Regions from separate parts of the Exiguobacterium sp. BMC-KP genome, predicted to be linked through region 1. Evidence: predicted binding sites of a transcription regulator. Region 1 holds the regulator's gene; the other holds the start of a gene.

Evidence for each region. Region 1 encodes LexA, which represses DNA repair genes until DNA is damaged. Its sites were predicted from a motif close to CGAACATATGTTCG; they were not measured.
Region 2: a site for LexA is predicted at 5,394-5,407, ahead of ADM98_RS04760 (NUMOD4 domain-containing protein). Genes of this name have one in related genera too.

What each region holds. Positions count from the first base shown of each region.
Region 1 is NZ_LGIW01000015.1:433,654-443,287, forward strand. Features, by position in the region: gene dhaM (dihydroxyacetone kinase phosphoryl donor subunit DhaM) at 1-224, shown strand, start outside; gene ADM98_RS07705 (hypothetical protein) at 313-651, opposite strand; gene glpK (glycerol kinase GlpK) at 709-2,211, opposite strand; gene ADM98_RS07715 (MIP/aquaporin family protein) at 2,255-2,956, opposite strand; gene ADM98_RS07720 (metal-binding protein) at 3,144-3,614, opposite strand; gene lexA (transcriptional repressor LexA) at 3,646-4,260, opposite strand; gene yneA (cell division suppressor protein YneA) at 4,472-4,759, shown strand; gene ADM98_RS07735 (YneB family resolvase-like protein) at 4,805-5,458, shown strand; gene ADM98_RS07740 (DUF896 domain-containing protein) at 5,572-5,808, shown strand; gene tkt (transketolase) at 6,080-8,050, shown strand; gene ADM98_RS07750 (YneF family protein) at 8,174-8,404, shown strand; gene ADM98_RS07755 (ABC transporter transmembrane domain-containing protein) at 8,524-9,634, shown strand, end outside.
Region 2 is NZ_LGIW01000014.1:157,383-167,016, forward strand. Features, by position in the region: gene ADM98_RS04725 (sensor histidine kinase) at 1-887, opposite strand, end outside; gene ADM98_RS04730 (response regulator transcription factor) at 884-1,573, opposite strand; gene ADM98_RS04735 (class I SAM-dependent methyltransferase) at 1,551-2,126, opposite strand; gene ADM98_RS04740 (bifunctional transcriptional activator/DNA repair enzyme AdaA) at 2,289-3,332, shown strand; gene ADM98_RS04745 (DNA alkylation repair protein) at 3,329-4,375, shown strand; gene ADM98_RS04750 (GNAT family N-acetyltransferase) at 4,376-4,717, shown strand; gene ADM98_RS04755 (AAA family ATPase) at 4,756-5,334, opposite strand; gene ADM98_RS04760 (NUMOD4 domain-containing protein) at 5,467-5,994, shown strand; gene ADM98_RS04765 (methyl-accepting chemotaxis protein) at 6,042-7,685, opposite strand; gene ADM98_RS17450 (hypothetical protein) at 7,781-7,957, opposite strand; gene ADM98_RS04770 (GGDEF domain-containing protein) at 8,103-9,194, shown strand; gene ADM98_RS04775 (NUDIX hydrolase) at 9,242-9,634, opposite strand, start outside.

The sequences.
Region 1 (9,634 bases):
AAGAGACACTGAATACGTTAGACGACGATGGAGTCGTCTTAACGGATATCGGTTCTGCGACGATGAATACGGAACTAGCCCTTGAATTATACAGTGGGGAACGGACGATTCGGTTTATCGACGCACCGCTCGTCGAAGGTGCGTTTTTAGCGGCAGTCCTAAGCGGTCAGTCCAAATCCGTTGACGAGATTGAAGACGGGCTGAAAAAAGAGTTTAGCAAATAAGTAATAAAATCCCCTTTGCAAGTAGGCGATGGGGATTTTATTTCAATTACTTTTATTTGTATTAAAACGTAGATGAGTGTTTCATGAATCAAAACGACTGGAGCCATTTTTCTAACCACTCTCTAGGCAAACAAATTGTAGCTAAATCAATGGTCTGTAATTCATTTAGAGAATAACTGTTAGCAAGATAAAGATCCCATTGTGCATCGATATCGTTTACTACTTCAGCCGCTTGCTTACCTAACGGATAGCTCCCACGTCCGTCGGTTGCGATATAGTAATGATCGTTGTGGTACACGTCTGTCATATAGCGATAACACCAATCTGCTAGTTCTTCATGCGTGATGTTGCCATCAAGCGCAAACTGAATGTGTTCTTTTAACTGTTGATCAGAATAAGTAGAATGCATGATACACCTCTCGCTCAATTTTCTACAAGATATCAAAAACCCGGTCCCTCTGCAAAAGGGACCGGGTTAATTGTTTTATTTCGATGGTTTGAAGACCATTGTCGCTTCAACTGCTTTTTGCCATCCAGCATAGCGTTGTTCACGATCGTCTTCTTTCATCTCTGGTTTGAACTGGTGATCGAGCTTCCATTGTTGCTTGATTTCCGCTTTATCTTTCCAGTAACCAACGGCTAATCCAGCAAGATATGCTGCACCGAGTGCTGTCGTTTCGTTGATTTGCGGACGATCGACAGGAACGCCGAGGATGTCCGATTGGAACTGCATCAAGAAGTTATTCGCTACAGCACCACCGTCGACACGAAGTGTCTTCAGTTCGATACCAGAATCTTGTTCCATTGCTGTCAAGACGTCGCGTGTTTGGTATGCAAGTGACTCAAGCGTTGCGCGAACGAAATGTTCTTTATCCGTTCCGCGTGTTAAGCCGAAGATCGCACCACGAACATCTGAATCCCAGTATGGTGCGCCAAGACCAACGAAGGCAGGAACGACGTAAACGCCATCTGTTGAGTCGACTTTCGCTGCGTAACCTTCTGAGTCTTTCGCATGTTTTAGCATGCGTAGACCGTCACGGAGCCACTGGATTGCAGAACCAGCGACGAAGATCGAACCTTCAAGCGCATATTCAACTTTCCCATCAACACCCCAAGCGATTGTTGTCAAAAGGCCATGATCAGAAGAAACGGCTTTTTCACCCGTGTTCATGAGCATGAAGCAACCTGTTCCGTATGTGTTTTTTCCTTCACCGGCTTCGAAGCACGTTTGACCGAAGAGTGCTGCTTGTTGGTCACCAGCAATACCAGCAATCGGCACTTCGTAACCGAAGAAGTGATACGGTACCGTTTTGTCATAAACTTCACTCGACTGACGAACTTCTGGCAACATTGAAGCCGGAACACCGAGAATATCGAGTAACTCTTCATCCCATTTTTGTTCGTAGATGTTGTACATCAACGTCCGTGAAGCATTCGTATAGTCTGTAATGTGTGTTTTTCCACCAGACAGTTTCCATACGAGCCACGTATCAATCGTACCGAAGAGTAATTCACCATTTTCTGCTTGCTCACGTGCACCTTCGACATTGTCAAGGATCCATTTAACTTTTGTGCCGGAGAAGTAGGCATCAATCAGGAGTCCTGTTTTATCACGGAACTTCTGGTTCAAACCTTGTTCTTTTAAGTCGTCACAAATACCAGACGTTTGACGCGATTGCCAAACGAGTGCGTGATAGACTGGTTTGCCTGTTTCTTTATTCCAGACAACTGTCGTTTCACGTTGGTTCGTGATTCCGATTCCGGCGATTTGCTCAGGTTTGATATCTGCAGTTCCGAGTGCTTCTGCCATGACAGCAAGAATCGACCCCCAGATTTCGTTGGCATCATGCTCGACCCAACCTGGTTGCGGGAAGTATTGTTTGAATTCCCGTTGTGCCGAGTTGACGATTTTCCCATCGTGGTCGAAGATGATCGCACGTGAGCTTGTCGTACCTTGGTCGAGTGCTAGGATATACTTGTTTTCCATTTCGAAATCCCCCTTGAGCATTATGTGTTAGTGGAATGTGGTCTTAGTAAATCAATTGATAAATGAGCACGGCAATTGCTCCACCGATGATTGGACCAACAACTGGAATCCATGAGTATCCCCAGTCAGAAGAACCTTTGTTTGGAATCGGTAGGATGGCGTGTGCGATACGCGGTCCAAGGTCACGGGCCGGGTTGATAGCGTATCCTGTTGTACCACCGAGTGATAGACCGATAACGACGACGAGTAAACCAACGATGAGTGGTTTTAATCCGTCACCGAATGTTGTTAAACCGAGTGCCAAGATACCGAAGACAAGAACGAATGTCCCGATGATCTCAGAAATCAAGTTCGATGGCGTATGACGAATCGCTGGGCCTGTTGCAAACACACCGAGTTTTGCAGCTTGATCATCAGTCGCTTCAAAATGTTTCATGTAATGAAGCCAAACGAGAATGGCGCCGATGAAAGCTCCGACAAGTTGTCCAGCAATGTAGATCGGAACGTCTGCCCACGGTAAATCAGAGTTCAAAGCAAGTGCAATTGTTAATGCGGGGTTCAAGTGTGCTCCGCTCTCAGCAGCAACGAATGCTGCTGTCATGACGGCAAGACCCCAAGCGAACGTGATGACGATCCACCCACTGTTTTCCGATTTCGTCTTTTTCAAGACGACACCGGCGACGACACCATCCCCGAGTAGGATGAGGATCATCGTACCGATCATTTCTAGTACAAAGTTATTCATGCAAAAACCCTCCCTTTGGATTAAAGCAGATAATGGCCTTTCTACTTTAAATTACTCCGAATTGAGAACGTTTTCAATACAAATAATTGAAATATAGGAATGGAAATTTTTTATTTTGATGTTTAAAGATACGGTAAAATGGATAAGAAAACACCTCTTCCTACCTGTAAACAGGTAATAAGAGGTGTTAACGGCGACGCTTCTTTCTTTTTTTAGGTCGAAACCAGCTACTGGAATAATCTAGTAGGATATGAATCGTACTCGCTACCATGATGCCGATGATAAAAGCAGGCAGAGAAGCGAACCATGAATCAATCGTTGCCGAATCAAGAATTTGAAAATACAGACTTAGAAATAGTAGTGGAATCAAAATAGCAGCACTATATAGAAGTCGGATGATATCTCCGATGATCAGTCCATGTGACCAAATCGAGCGATGGGGCATGATTTTCACATAAGGCATCCATAGGACTCGAAACGGTCCAAAGCGATAATACGGTTCTGATTTTAAATCAAGGTCGGGCGACAGCCAAAGTGTACCGACAGCGATACCAATGGCGGTCGGTAACCAATCGGTTTGTTGCGTTGCGACCGAATACGCAACGTAACCCGTCAGCGCGATGGTATTGACGGTATCATGTACATTTCCTGAAGGCATGAAAAAAGACCAGTCGTAACTGGTCCCTCCGTCAATGAATCGTCCGATACACGCCGATTACCTTACCAAGAATGGAGACATTATCGAAATACATCGGATCCATCGAGTCATTTTCTGGTTGTAGACGTACCTGTTGATCTTCTAAGAAGAACCGTTTCACCGTCGCTTCGCTATCTTCGGTCATAGCTACGACGATTTCTCCGTTTTCTGCTGTGTTTTGTTGGCGCACGATGACACGATCGCCGTCAAGAATACCTGCATTAATCATCGATTCACCATCGATCGTTAACATGAAGACTGTCTCGTTACCTACATAATGTGCAGGGAGCGGGAATTGTTCTTCGATATTTTCAATCGCTGTAATCGGAAGACCAGCTGTGACTTTCCCAATGACGGGAACATGGACGATGGCTTCCGTGATTTCTTCAGGCTTATCAAGCAATATCTCAATCGCACGTGGTTTCGTCGGGTCACGGCGAATCATTCCCCGTTTCTCGAGTCGATCCAAATGACCGTGTACCGTCGAGCTAGACGCGAGTCCGACTGCTTCTCCGATTTCACGAACTGATGGTGGATACCCCTTCAGTTTCACTTCAGAGACGATGTAGTCGAGAATCTCTTGTTGGCGCTTAGACATTTTCCGCATACGAATTGCCACCTCTTTCTGGATTGAAGTTTGAAATGTAAGAATATATGTTTCTAGATTCACTATAACATAGAACAAATGAGCGTACAAACAATTGTTCGACATTTTGTGTTGACCGAACACGGGTTCTGTGTTTATTATGAGTTATGCGAACAATTGTTCCGCGAACATTTATTCTAACTCATTCATTTCATATTTGGAGGGATTCATGATGATTCATACGATTCGTACTCATGCTTTTTCTATTCTCTTCTATGCTTTAAGTGTTGCTTTCGTGATTTTTTTACTCATACCACGTCCGGATGAAAAGGTCGCGCAACTGATGACAGCGTCCGTAACGGTCGATGAGAACGCTACGGTCGAACAAATTGCTGAAGTCTATAACGACGGTTCAATGTCAGACGAAGAATATGTCAACTGGTTGATCAAAAATAATGATGTCGAGACAAAACATGTCATCTCAAAAAGCAAAATCGTTGTACCAATCGCACAACAATGACAGAATGGAAAAGTTGTGAAAGAACGAACAGGGATGTGAGGTACGATGAAGGTCGTGATTTATTGTCGGGTGTCGACTGAAAAAGAAGCACAAGATAGTTCGATTGAACGTCAACGGATGGAACTTTCGAAGGTGGCATCTCAAAAAGGATTTGATGTCGTAGATGTCGTCTCTGAAAAAGAGAGTGGATACGATGTTGATCGTGAAGGGATGCTAACTGTTCTTGATCATGTGACACGTGATGCGATAGATGCGGTTCTCGTGACGGATGACACACGAATTGGGCGAGGGAATGCGAAAATTGCTATTTTGCATACATTTAAAAAGCATGGTGTTCGACTGATGACGCTTGATTCCGATGGCGAATATCAGCTTGCTGATGCAGAGGCGATGGTGCTTGAGATTGTCTCACTCGTTGAAGAATATCAACGCAAATTGCATAATGCAAAAATCGCTCGTGGCATGCGCCGAGCTGTGGAACAAGGGTTTCGACCAGAACGTAATCTCAATCGCCAAGGAGACAACGCTGGACGTAGTCGAAAAGACGTACCAATCGAAGAAATCGTTCGTCTTCGAGAACTTGGTTTGACGTTCTCTGATATTGCAATCACCTTAAGAGGTATGGGGCATGATATTTCAAAAGCCACCGTCAATCGTCGGTACCTCGAATACCGTGAACTGACACCTAGCTCGGAATGAGAAGCAAGTAACCCGTCGACTGACGCGGTTAACTTGCTTTTTTTTATGGGCTCTTTTAAAGTAAGGATACAATTGAACAACTCAATTTTGAGTCGTACAGAAAGAGGGATTCCATGTTATCACAAGAACAATTAGATCGAATCAACGCTTTAGCGAATAAATCAAAAGTCGAGCCATTAACAGAAGCGGAAACGGCAGAGCAAAAAGAACTACGTGCGGCCTATCTCGCAGCGTTCCGTGGATCGTTTAAAAATCAACTCATGGGCATGAAGATCGTCGACGAAGAGGGTACAGACGTTACACCAGAGAAGTTGAAACAAGCACAAGAAGAAGAACGAAACAAGCAATAATCGTTTGTTTCTTCTATAAAAGAGAGGTCTCGCGCAAGCGGACCCTCTTTTTTTATGGAGTATTTGGATTAGGAAACATTGTACGATAGCAATACATCTTAATAGGGAGCTTTCATCGATTCAGACATCCTGTATGAGTCGATAGAACGGCTATAGATAGCGCATTCATTTTAATGTGACATACTATTTAGAAAAGTTGTATCACATTTGAGAGTATGCTAAAATAAGTAGGAATTTGTGAAAAAGAGAGAGGATGATTGTTTTGACGAACATGACGACAGTAGAACAATTAGCAATTAATACGATTCGTACCTTATCGATTGATGCCGTACAAAAGGCGAACTCGGGTCACCCAGGTATGCCAATGGGAGCAGCGCCGATGGCATTCTCACTTTGGGCGGATCATATGAACCACAACCCTAAAAATCCAGAATGGTTTAACCGCGACCGTTTTGTACTTTCAGCCGGACACGGTTCGATGCTTCTCTACTCACTCCTCCACCTATCGGGATATGATCTATCAATGGAAGATCTAAAATCATTCCGTCAATGGGGATCTAAAACGCCAGGTCACCCAGAATATCGCCACACGGCTGGTGTAGATGCGACGACTGGTCCACTTGGTCAAGGGATCGCGATGGCAGTTGGTATGGCAATGGCAGAGCGTCATCTTGAAGCAAAATATAACCGTGACGACCTTAACGTCGTTGATCACTTCACATACGGAATTTGTGGAGACGGGGACTTGATGGAAGGCGTTTCAGCTGAAGCCGCTTCACTTGCAGGTCACCTTGGTCTTGGGAAATTGGTCGTATTGTACGATTCAAACGATATCTCACTTGACGGAGATCTCGATAAATCATTCTCTGAAAACGTCCAGAAACGCTTCGAAGCGTACAACTGGCAAGTCATTCGCGTAGAAGACGGAACGGATATCGATTCGATTTCGAAAGCAATCGCGGCGGCACAAGCAGAGACGACAAAACCAACATTGATCGAAGTTAAGACAGTCATCGGCTTCGGTTCACCGAACAAATCAGGGAAGTCCGCTTCTCACGGTGCACCACTTGGTGAGGCAGAAATCAAGTTGACGAAAGCTAGCTACATTTGGGATCATGAAGAGTTCTACGTCCCTGAAGAAGTCAAATCATTGTTTGACGAGCGCATCGTTCAACGTGGTGCTTCTGCAGAAGACGCATGGAACGAGACGATGAAACAATACGAAGCAGCTCACCCAGAATTGCATGCTGAACTCGTTCGCGCGATCGCAAACGAATTGCCAAGCAACTGGGAAGCAGACCTTCCGACATACGACTTGTCGTCGAAAAAAGCAACGCGTCAAACGAGCGGTGAAGTCTTGAATGGCCTTGCGAAGAACGTTCCGACATTGTTCGGTGGTTCAGCTGACCTTGCGGGATCAAACAACACGATGCTCAAAGGCGAAGCAGACTTCGATATCGACCCAAGTGGTCGCAACATCTGGTTCGGTGTACGTGAATTCGCAATGGCAGCAGCTGTCAACGGTATGGCACTTCACGGTGGCGTCATTCCTTACGGTGCGACATTCTTCGTCTTCTCGGATTACCTTCGTCCAGCGGTCCGTCTCGCTGCATTAATGGGTCTTCCATCAATCTTCGTCTTGACGCATGACTCGATTGCTGTCGGTGAAGATGGTCCAACACACGAGCCAGTCGAACACTTGATGAGCTTCCGTGCAATGCCGAACGTCACGATCTACCGTCCAGCAGACGGAAAAGAGACAATCGCAGCATGGAAAACAGCGGTTCAAGCAAAAGACAAACCGACACTTCTCGTCTTGACTCGTCAGGGTCTTCCTGAACTTGAAGGTACGACGACAGAAGGCGCTGAAAAAGGTGGTTATGTCATCGCTGGTGACGTCACGAAAGCCGATACACTCTTACTCGGTACAGGTTCAGAAGTTCACCTTCTTGTCGAAGCGCAAAAAGAACTTGGTGAATCAGCAGCTGTCGTTTCTCTTCCATCATGGGAAGTATTCGAAGCACAATCAGCAGAGTACAAAGAATCGGTTCTTCCAAAACACATCACGAAACGTGTAGCGATCGAAGCAGGTGCTTCACTCGGTTGGTACAAATATGTAGGAACAGAAGGACAAGTTATCGGAATCGATCGTTTCGGCGCATCTGCTCCTGGAGACTTCCTCTTGAAAGAATACGGTATGTCTGTTGAGAACGTTTTAGCGACAGTCAAGCAACTCGGATAATCATTTCTGGAAAAACGGGTCCGTTCTTACGTCGGGCTCGTTTTTCATCTATTATCATCTATGCAAACAATTGGAATTATAGTATAGTAAAAAGCGACGTTTTAAGTTAGAGGAGGAAGCAACTTGGCTACATGGATTTGGATTTTAATTGCCCTTCTTTGCTTGGTAGCAGGTGTCGCCCTTGGTTTCTATATCGCTCGTCGATACATGATGAACTACTTGGAGCAAAACCCACCAATCAACGAAGATATGATTAAGACATTGATGATGCAAATGGGTCAAAAGCCATCACAAAAGAAAGTCAACCAAGTGATGCGTTCAATGAGTGGTTCAATGAAATCACCTAAAAAATAAGCTGTATGAAAGGGGACCAAATGGTCTCCTTTTTGTTTGCTATTTTTTAGAAAGAGAACTAATCTAAAATGTGAGACTATTTCAAATAATCATAGGATTTAAAAAGGGGGGAGACTTGAATGGGAGTCTTCAGGAAACTCGGTTGGTTTTTCCGACGAGAATGGAAAGCGTATAGTCTTGGGGTCATCTGTTTGATTTTTGTGGCAGGGTTAGAACTGATTCCACCGAAAGTCATCGGGACTACAGTCAATGGTCTGAGTGAAGGGAGCTTGACGAAGAATGATTTGATTCGTCTAGCAGGTACATTGTTGCTTATCGGAGTCGCGACGTATTTCATTCGTTATTTTTGGCGTTTTCATATCTTCGGTGCCTCGATTCGTCTCGGTCGATTGTTGCGCAGTCAACTGTATGGTCATTTTTCAGATTTAGATCAATCGTTCTATAAGAAATATCGTAGCGGAGATTTGATGGCACATGCAACGAACGATGTACAAGCCGTCTCGATGACAGCGGGTGCCGGTATTCTAACGCTCGTTGACTCAGTGACGATGGGGAGCTTCGTCATCATCACGATGGTCACGACAATCAGTTGGAAGTTGACGCTCGTGTCGCTTCTGCCGATGCCACTCATGGTCTATTTGACGTCACGCTACGGTAAGATGCTACATTCGCGTTTTCATGACGCGCAGGAAGCCTTCTCCGATTTAAATGATAAGGTCGCGGAAAGTATTAGTGGTGTCCGTGTTTTAAAAGCGACAGGCGAAGTTGAGTCTGACGTACAGACGTTCACCGATCTATCCGACGACGTTGTCCAAAAGAACCGTCGCGTGGCAAAAATTGATGCTCTGTTTGATCCGACGATCTTTGGGTTAGTCGGTCTATCGTACATCATCGCAGTCGGCTATGGTGCCTACTTATTGCAACAAGGTGAAATTCGGATTGGTGACATCGTCTCATTCACTACATATCTTGGTTTATTGACATGGCCGATGCTCGCTTTCGGTTGGTTGTTTAACATCGTCGAACGTGGTCGTGCTTCTTACGATCGGATCGAGCGGATGCTTGCGATCGAACCGGAAATTAAAGACGCGAAGGAAGCGGCGACGATTGTTTCGTCACCGGAACTTCATGTCGGGATTAAACGATTCATCTATGACACGCAACCGGTCCTACAAGACATCGATGTGACGTTGAAACCGGGTAAATCGCTTGGGATCGTCGGGAAGACGG
Region 2 (9,634 bases), on a different contig from region 1:
AGCGTGAACAATTCGTCGATCCGGGAAGCGAGCGTTTCTGACTGTCGGGTGACAATCGCTAGAAGCTCCGTCCGTTCCGTCGCGGATAACGTCTCGTGTTTTTCGGTTAGCCACTGGATGAAGCCTTGGATTGAGGTCAACGGAGTCCGTAGGTCGTGCGACAGACTCGTGATCAATCGCAACTGCTCGACGAACCGCTCCTGGTCGCGTAAGCGTAAGGTGCGGAGTTCCTGTTCGATTCGTTCGATCGATTGGGCGAACAACTTGAATTCCTTCGGTCCTTTGACGGGAGGTAACGGTTCCGTTGGCGCTGGTTCGACCGTCAACCGCTCAAGCCGTCGCTCGAGTTCGCGGAACAAACCAGCGATCCAACGTGTTAAAAGCAGTAAAAAGACGATGAACAAGACGACTTGTAAGATGAAGAAGGCGTTCGAATTACCGACTTGATATTCATTGAGTGTTGGTTTATCGGACTGAACAGTCAAAAAATAGCCAGGCTCACGGGTTCCAAGATTGATCGCTTCGATATGGTGCAATGTCCTAACCTTTCCTGTGTCTGATGGCTCCCGCTCGGTTGGTGTTTGCTCAGCAAGCAGTCGGCTCGGTGTTAAGTCTTTTGGATACTTGTCGGAAGCGCTGACCAGACGACCATTGGCATCGTATACTGCCCACTCATAGGGCCCGGTCGGTATTTGTCCATTTTGATAACGTATAATGTCCTCTTTAACAGCGCTCACCGTGTCTTCTTCCGTCGTGTAGTAGTAACGGGGAACCGTTTTTCCACCAAGCGGCAATTGACTCGCCAGCAACCAGGCAAGTGCCGTACTCAAAAATGCAGCGAGCAGCAACAAGACAAGCATCCAAACAGTTAGTTTGATCCGTCTCATGGCTCAACCTTATAACCAACGCCCCAGACCGTCTGGAGGTGGCGCGGTTCTTTCGGGACATCCTCAATCTTGTCGCGGAGCTTATGGATCAGGACCATGACAGCGTTCGACGCGGAACCAAGTGCTTCCTCCTGCCAAACCCGTTCATACAGGTCGTCAGCCGAGAAGACACGACGGGGGTGACTCAAAAAGAGCGCCAGGCAATCAAATTCACGGCGTGTCAGGGCGAGCGGTACATCGTATTTAAAGATGACGCGTTCGTCTTCTTTGAGTGTGAACGGACCGACCTGAATCGCTGAAGCAGTAGTCGGGACATGATACTGACTGACGCGGCGTAACAGCGCCTTGACGCGGGCGACGACTTCAAGCGGATTGAACGGTTTACCGATGTAATCGTCCGCCCCGAAGGTCAAACCTTGAATCTTATCCATATCTTCGCGTTTCGCCGTCAGCATCAAGACGGGTAACGTGTGACCGGCAGCGCGCGCCGCTTGAACGGTCGAGAAGCCATCGCGAACGGGCATCATCACGTCGAGTAACATCGCATCAACTGGACGCGTTGCAAGAGTCGTTAACGCCTCCTCACCGTTTTCGGCTTCGATGATTTCGTAACCTTCATTTGTTAAATAGAGTCGAAGCAATTGACGGATGTCTGCTTCGTCATCAACGATCAAGAGCGTAGGCATGATTCATTTCCTCCTGTTGCACCCCCTCGAAGACGTAAGCCGGGGGAAGATTGTAGAGCGTGTGCGAATAGCTGTGTTCTTGGAAATAGTCCCGGAACATCTTGAACTGAAACCGGGTGTATTGAAAGGCGATGAAGTGACCGTCTGATCGTAGTAACGTTTGGAATTGTGCCAATAAATCATGCCGTAACGCTGCCGGGAACGACGCAAACGGGAGACCACTGACGATGACGTCGATCTGTCCGCTCCATGAATCGGATAATCCTTGAACGTCACCAATGAAGAGAGTGACATTCGTTTCCTGAGCCAGTAATTGTTCGAGTGCCGGGCGGAACGTTTCGCTCCGTTCACAAATCAAGAGATGTGTCTCCGGTGAACGAGCGGCCAGTAAAGCTTTGGTGATCGCTCCGTCACCCGCTCCGACTTCAAGAATTTGGCGTGGACGATCGGCGACGGCGCGTCGTGCCATCATTTCAGCCAGACGTGGACTGCTCGGTGCGATGGCTCCGACACGGAGTGGTGCGTGAAGTGCTTCTTTTAAGAAATCAAACATGAAAACCCTACTTTCCGTTGAGTATATCATGTAGTATGCACATCGTCCCTTTCGAAAACAGGACGATGTTTCTTAAGTGAATCTTAAACATATCAATGCCTGATTTTCGGCGACATGATGACCGGACAAGCCGGTATACTAAGGACAAAGGAGGGGAAGGCGATGGAACATCACACGTATTATGAAGCGCTCGTTCGCCGGGACGCGACGTACGAAGGAACGTTTTTTGTTGGTGTCAAGACGACCGGCATCTTTTGCCGTCCGACGTGTCCGGCACGAAAACCGAAAGCAGAGAACTGTGAGTTTTTTGAGACGGCGCAAGAGGCATTACTTGCCTCTTATCGACCGTGCCGTCGTTGTCATCCGCTTGCTTATCCCGGCGATCATGGTACGATTCAACGCTTGATCGAAGCGGTCGAGGCAGAACCAGACAAACGATTCAAGGAAGCCGATTTTCGAGCACTTGGTCTCGATGAATCAACGGCACGCCGCCAGTTCAAGAAACGCTTCGGAATGACGTTCGTCGCATATGCTCGGGCACGACGGATGGGGCTTGCGATGAAGGAGATCCGGACCGGTAAGCCGATCATCGAAGGGCAGTTGGCTGGAGGTTATGAATCGAGTAGTGGTTTTCGTGAGGCGTCAGCACGGATTCTCGGGCAGGCACCGTCGCGCTTTGACGGGCAGGTCTTACGCGCGAAATGGCTTGATACACCACTCGGTTCGATGCTGGCGATTGCCGACGATCAACTCTTACATCTGCTCGAGTTCGTCGACCGACGTGGACTGGAGCGGGAAATCGAACAATTACGTCAAAAAGCGCGCGCTGTCATCGTTCCCGGGGAATCACCGGTCTTTGGACAGATCGAAGCGGAGCTCCGTCGTTACTTCAAAGGAGAGCCGGTATCGTTTCAGACGCCACTGATGCGGTACGGGACACCATTTCAACGCCGCGTCTGGGAAGAACTCGAGCGGATTCCGAGTGGGGAGACGATCTCGTACCAAGAGCTGGCGATCCGGATCGGTCAACCGACTGCTGTTCGTGCCGTCGCACGAGCGAATGGAGCGAACCAACTGGCAATCGTCATTCCGTGCCATCGGGTCATTCGGACGAATGGAGATTTAGGTGGATACGCGGGTGGACTCGCACGCAAGGAAACATTGCTCAAACTGGAGCGCACACAGAGAGGACTGGATGAAGGATGAGTTTGATTAAAGATGTATTTTCACCGAGTTGGCTCGACCGCTTAGGAGCAGCGGTCGATGTACCGGATTTTCGAAGACGAGTCGAGCAGGGAGACTGGGAAGAACTCGCGTTTAAACAACGTGTCCGTCGTGTGGCGGAGACGCTGGAGACGATCTTGCCACCGTTTCCGGACTCGGTGTCGGAGCTAGAGCGACTCGCACCGCAGTTTACTGGGCTACCGGGAATTGTTTTTCCAGAGTATGTCGAACGAACGGCAGACCTTTCTGACTGGACGCTTGCGATAGAGATACTTGCCAAGTTGACGCAACATTCGACGTCGGAGTTCGCCGTTCGGCGTTTTCTACTTGTCGATCAGGAACGATATCTCGACCAGGCACTCAAATGGACAACATCAGACGATGAACACGTCCGGCGCTTAGCGTCTGAAGGAACACGCCCGCGTCTGCCGTGGGGACAAGCGATTCCGCGTTTGATTGCTGATCCGCGTCCGGCGTTACCGATTCTTGACGCCTTACTACAGGATCCGTCACTTTACGTCCGAAAAAGTGTCGCCAATCACTTGAACGATATTTCAAAGACACATCCGGAATACCTGATCGAGCGAATCGAACGTCACTTAGGAACAGATCCGAATACAGACTGGATTTTACGCCATGCTTCGCGGACGTTACTGAAGCGCGGAAATCCAGAAGTGTTACAGTTGTTCGGACACGTCACGCAAGGTGAGGTCGCGGTGACGGACTTGGTCGTCTCACCAGTGACGATTGGTCAAGAGTTACAGTTTTCGTTTCAAGTAAACAGTTCCGTCGAGCAACGTCTGCGTCTTGAATACGCGATCGATTACGTCAAACAACGTGGAACGAGTCGGAAGGTGTTTCAACTGCGGGAGCGGGAAGTCAAAGGTGTCTTACAAGTTGAACGACGCCAATCGTTTCGGAACATGACGACGCGTGTCCATTATCCTGGTACACATACATTAACGATTTTAATTAACGGAGAGGTTTACGCGACAGCAACGTTTGAGGTCGAGGAGGAGAGCTGAATGAAAGGACGACATCCGGATTTTACGACGTCACGATTGTTTGTCGAAGCAACGGATGAAGAATCGGGTTGTAAATGGACGTTGCATGCGTTGCGTGAGAAAACGATCGTAGGGACGATTACCTTCACATGGAATGGATCGACCGGAACCTTACGTTACACGACGACGGATGAGGATGATCAGCACGGATACATTACAGAAGCGTTGACGTCGATTTTGTCGTATCTCGCACGGACGTTATTACTGACGTATGTTTACGGCGAAGCGGGCAGTGCGGCGGTCTGGCGTCGGAACGGATTTCAGTTGCAGGCGAATCGATATGAACGCAAACTCTATCATTAAAGCCCCGCCTGCTTGAGCAGGACGGGGCTCGTTTATGATTAGACCGTTGTTTTGGACCAGTTGAAATGGTCGCAAATCGCTTCAGCGCTCTCACGCGCGCTTAACTGTTCCGTATCGAGGAAGAGGTAGTTGACGTCCGGTAGTTCACCTGGAAGCGAACATGTCCGGTATCCGTCCGCCGTCTCGCGTAAGTCCTGTTCAGAAGCAGCGAGATCACGCTTCGTTACTTTGTGCGTCAATCGGTTTTCGGTCGTGTTCCGGTGCAGGCGTGTTGCGACCGGCGCATCGAGTTCAACGATATAGACGTCAGCACCCGCTTGTTCGAATAATTCGACTGTCTCTTCAATGAACTCGAGACCACCACCTTCGACGCCGAATAGACAGAGGAATGTAAACAGGACACCTTCGAGCGAACTGTTCGCCATTTCCTTGAACATCTCGCGCCGGATCGTATCCTTTAAGCGGTGATGTGCGGGTTCAGAGAAATCAAAATAAGGCAATAACAGGTCGATCGTCTGGTGGTTATGAAAGACTTTCATCTCCGTCAATCGTTCGATTTCCTGACCGATCGTCATCTTTCCGACCGCTTGGGGACCGAGTAACAAGACAAATTTCATAGACGAACCTCATTTCCTTTTTCTGCTAATAATAGCACATTCCGACGAGTGACATCACTAGAACGTTTGTTCGTAATTTGATATAATTCAAGTATGAAGTCCCGTCGTGTCCTTGTCTGAAGGAGGACAACCATGCAAGAACAATGGAAAGCCGTCATCGGCTATGTAGGTATATATGAAGTCTCATCGCTAGGTCGCGTAAGATCGCTCGACCGAACGATTGTGACGTGTCGCGGTGTCCAGCAACGACGAAAAGGTGTCTTGCTCCGTCCGCGACTCAATCGGGAAGGATACCGGAAAGTCACGCTTTATCAACGTGGTCGAGGAGAACGCGTCCAGGTCGGTGTACTCGTTGCACAAGCTTTTCTAACGGCTGACGTCACGGAAGCGAAACTCGTCCGGCGCAACGGCAAACGGGCTGACGATCAGTTATCGAACTTAGACGTCCTGCCTTCGATCGATCAACAGTATACTGAACTGCTGGGCGAGTTTGATCTCTTGTTAGGTCAACATGTGACGCTGTCATCGTTTCAGATTCGAACGATTCGCGCGCAGTATGAAAAAGGGAAGACGATTCGTCAGCTGGCAGAGCAGTATCAGGTGACGGAGAACCGGATTCGAAATATCATCGATAAAAAGGAAGCACGTTATATCGGCTGAGAACAGAGGAAAGGAGCGCTTACCAGAGATGGGAGGCGCTCCTTTTGTTAAGATGGCGATTCACTCGAGCGAACGGTCTGTTGCAACGAACTGATGCGTGACTCGAGTACCGCACTATGTGTCTTCAGTTCCGTCTGCTGGTTGACGTGGTGTTGCATTTGATCACCGAGGACTTGGCTGTAAGAAGAGAGCTCCGACATCAACTGCTGAACGGACTGCAGATGTTCCTGCATGTTCGACTGAACATCTGCGACGATTTGACGTTGGTGTTCCACGGTACCCAGTGTCGTTTCGATCGTCGTCGCTTCAGTCAGCATCTGTTGCAAGTGTGCCGTTGCCGTCTCGAGCTGTTGCGATGTTGAGAGAAAACGTTCCGTCATCTGCGAGAGGGCTTGTTCGACTTGATTGAGTCCTGTCGTCCAGGTCTGATTGACCTGCCGGATATGATCTGTACTCATTCGGATATCGATTGCGAGTTTTTCGACTTCCTTGGCAACGACGGTGAAGCCACGACCGGCTTCTCCGGCACGGGTTGCCTCAATCAGCGCGTTCAGTGACAAGCGGCGCGTCTCTTCAGCGACACGTTGGATGTGTGAGATTGAGGTCTCCATTTGCTGCTGTAGATGTGAGGTCTGTTGCAAAATCTGCTCTGTCGCCGCGGATTGTTCCTTCAGTAACTGGCTTTCCTCTTGTAAGGTCTCAAGTGTCGTGTGATTCGTCTGAACAGTCTGTTGAAAACGGGTTACGGCATGTTGGCTGTTGAGAAGTGTCGTTTGCATCTCACTTAACGCATCGTGCCCTTGAGCGGTCAAACGTGTCGAGGCGACGATTGTCTGATCCATTTGCGACGATTGCGCAAGTAAAGAACCGGCGACTTCATCGACGGCCTGGACCGATTGATCCATCGCGGATAAGCGTGAGGAAAAGTGGGGCTGGACGGATTCGAGCTCCTGACTCGCTTGTTGCATCTCAGCCGTTAAATCTCCGATCTGTTGCATCAACTGATTGTATTGAAACGTCAGCTGTTGTAACTCAAAGGTCGTCGTCTTGAGTGTTAATGGACGATACGATCGCTTCGCATGCGCTTCTTCAATCTGTAAGGAGAGTTTCGATAACGGGGCGAGTTGTCTTCTAATTCGTGAGCGAATCAAGAGGCTGATACTGACAAGCGTAATCAAACTGACCCAGACAAGTGTCCAAGCTAAATCTTGAGCAGGGGCGATTAATTTATCGCGATCAGTCGTCAGCAAGATGACGTCATCGAGTTCCGGAATCGTCATTGCGACAAGAAACTGGTCTTGATTCGAAAAAGCATATGTACGGGCTGTTTTTAAGTGCTGTTGTAGTTGTTTTCGTTTTGCCGGTTCGAGTGTCAACGGTCGGAACGCCTCACTCGTGTTCAGGCTTTGAAAGCGAACCGTGTAGTCGTCAAGTGATAAGTCGGTTCGCTGTTGCTGTTGCAATCGTTTGATGGCACGCGAGCGGTCTGTGGTGTCATCCGGATACGCAAGAAACGTTGCCCGGACATTCGCGTCGAACATGGTTAACTCACGCATCAGCCGTTCCTCAGTTGCTGCGACGGATTGTTGATACGATGCGTAAACGCTTAGACCGCTGATCACAATTAGTCCGATGGCAACGATCGGAATCAGCCATCCATTTAGTTGTTGTGCTAATAGTCGTTTTTTCATAAGCATAAAAAACATCTCCTCCCGTGTACCTATCGGAAGGAGGGGGCGCAACATGTATGAAGGTGTTGTACGGCTTGTGTAAAGGTCTTGTGAATCTAGTTCACGTAAATCGGTAAGACAGTCGCAAGGTGTGTCATAAGTGCTTGTGTCTCTTCTTTTGGTTCGGATGTGACGTAAATGATCAACGCAGCAGCAACGATGACGAAGATAGCGATGACGAGAATAATGAAGAATGGCATCTTACTTTTTCGTTTTTCAGCTTGACGGTCCATGAAAGATTCCCCCTTAATGATGTAGACGATAGACATATTTGTTTGATTCCCTCTCCTCTTGTTTGAAAACCTTGGAAAAAGAGGGGAATGTGTAATTTGGAGGGAATAGAGTAAACATCTGAAATGGAATGAGGAGGATGTCGTCGTGCTTACGTTGCTTAATTCATTGTTGTTGAACTTCTCACTGTTGATTGCGACATTGCTGTTTGCGTTTTTACCGCTAAGACGGATCGAGCGCATCTCGCCTAACTCTTCCTTACAAGTCCGACTCGCGATCGGTTGTATCGCCGGTGTGATTGGTGCCCTGTTGATCTTTAACAGTATTTCCTATGACGTTGCAAAGATTGATTTGCGTCTCGTTGCGCTCGTCACGGCGTACTTTTACGGCGGATTAGTCAGCGGTAGCATCACGATGCTGTTCATCATCGGCGCCCGATTTGCGGTGACACCAGCTGGCGAATACCAAGGACTGATTCTGACAACCTTGATCTGTGTCGCGTTACTCGTGACAGCGACGATTTATCGACGGTTCGCTGCTCAACGGATGAAGGATTATCTCGTGTTGCTTGGAACAGGGATCGCATACAGCTTACCGGCGCTCTATTTATTAACGAACACGTTCGAGCGGTTTTTAGAGATTGCGCTCGTCTATATCATCGTCATCATGATTGGTGGCTACGTCACCTATCGTTTCTTACAGGAATTAAGGAAGCACTTTTTGTTCGTCCACACACAACAGGAACTGGCTTTAACGGATGGGCTGACGCAACTGGGAAACCGCCGGAAGCTAGATGAAACGTTAGCCGAGTACGCTCAGAACGGAACAGTCTTCTCCGTCCTCATTCTCGATCTCGATCATTTTAAATCAATCAATGATACATACGGACACGAAGGGGGTGACGTCGTTTTACGACAACTCAGCCATCTCTTGCAATCGTATTGTCCAGAACAGGGCGTCGTCGGTCGGTACGGTGGTGAAGAGTTTGTCTTACTGTTGCCGGACGTACCACTTCGACAAGCGGAACGACTGGGGGAACGGATTCGATCTGCCTGCGCCGATCAACACTTCGTTTATAAGGAGCACCCCGTTTTTCATGTCACGTTATCGCTAGGTGCCGCTTCATCCGATCAAGCATCGACTGTATTTGAGACCGTCCAGAAAGCCGACTTAGCATTGTATGAAGCCAAACAAACCGGTCGGAATCGCGTCGTCTGTTACCGAGATCCTTTACTGTAAATAAAAATTGCCCCGCTCGACCAACTGGTCAGGCGGGGCAGTTGTGTTTAGCGATGCAGTAACGAAAATACATCATGTCGTTCAAAATCAGCTAAGATATTCGGCGCGATCAACTGACGAATCATTGTTTCGTCCGCCCAGAGATAAGCGTCGTGTTCCGCGGATAACTGAACGTCCGTCTGATGCGTCGAACAGATGTACATCAAGAGAACGATTTGCCGATCGGGATGCGTCAGGAAGCTCGAGGCATAGAGCAGACGCTCCGGGGTAACCGTCAACTGTGTCTCTTCTTTTATCTCGCGAACGAGACTATCGACTGGCAGTTCATGGAAGTCGATCTTGCCACCCGGGCATTCCCACGTCCCACCGCCGAAGTCAGCAGCAGCCCGGCGGACGATCAGGAGACGTTGCTCGTGAATGATGATGCCTTTGACGGCAGG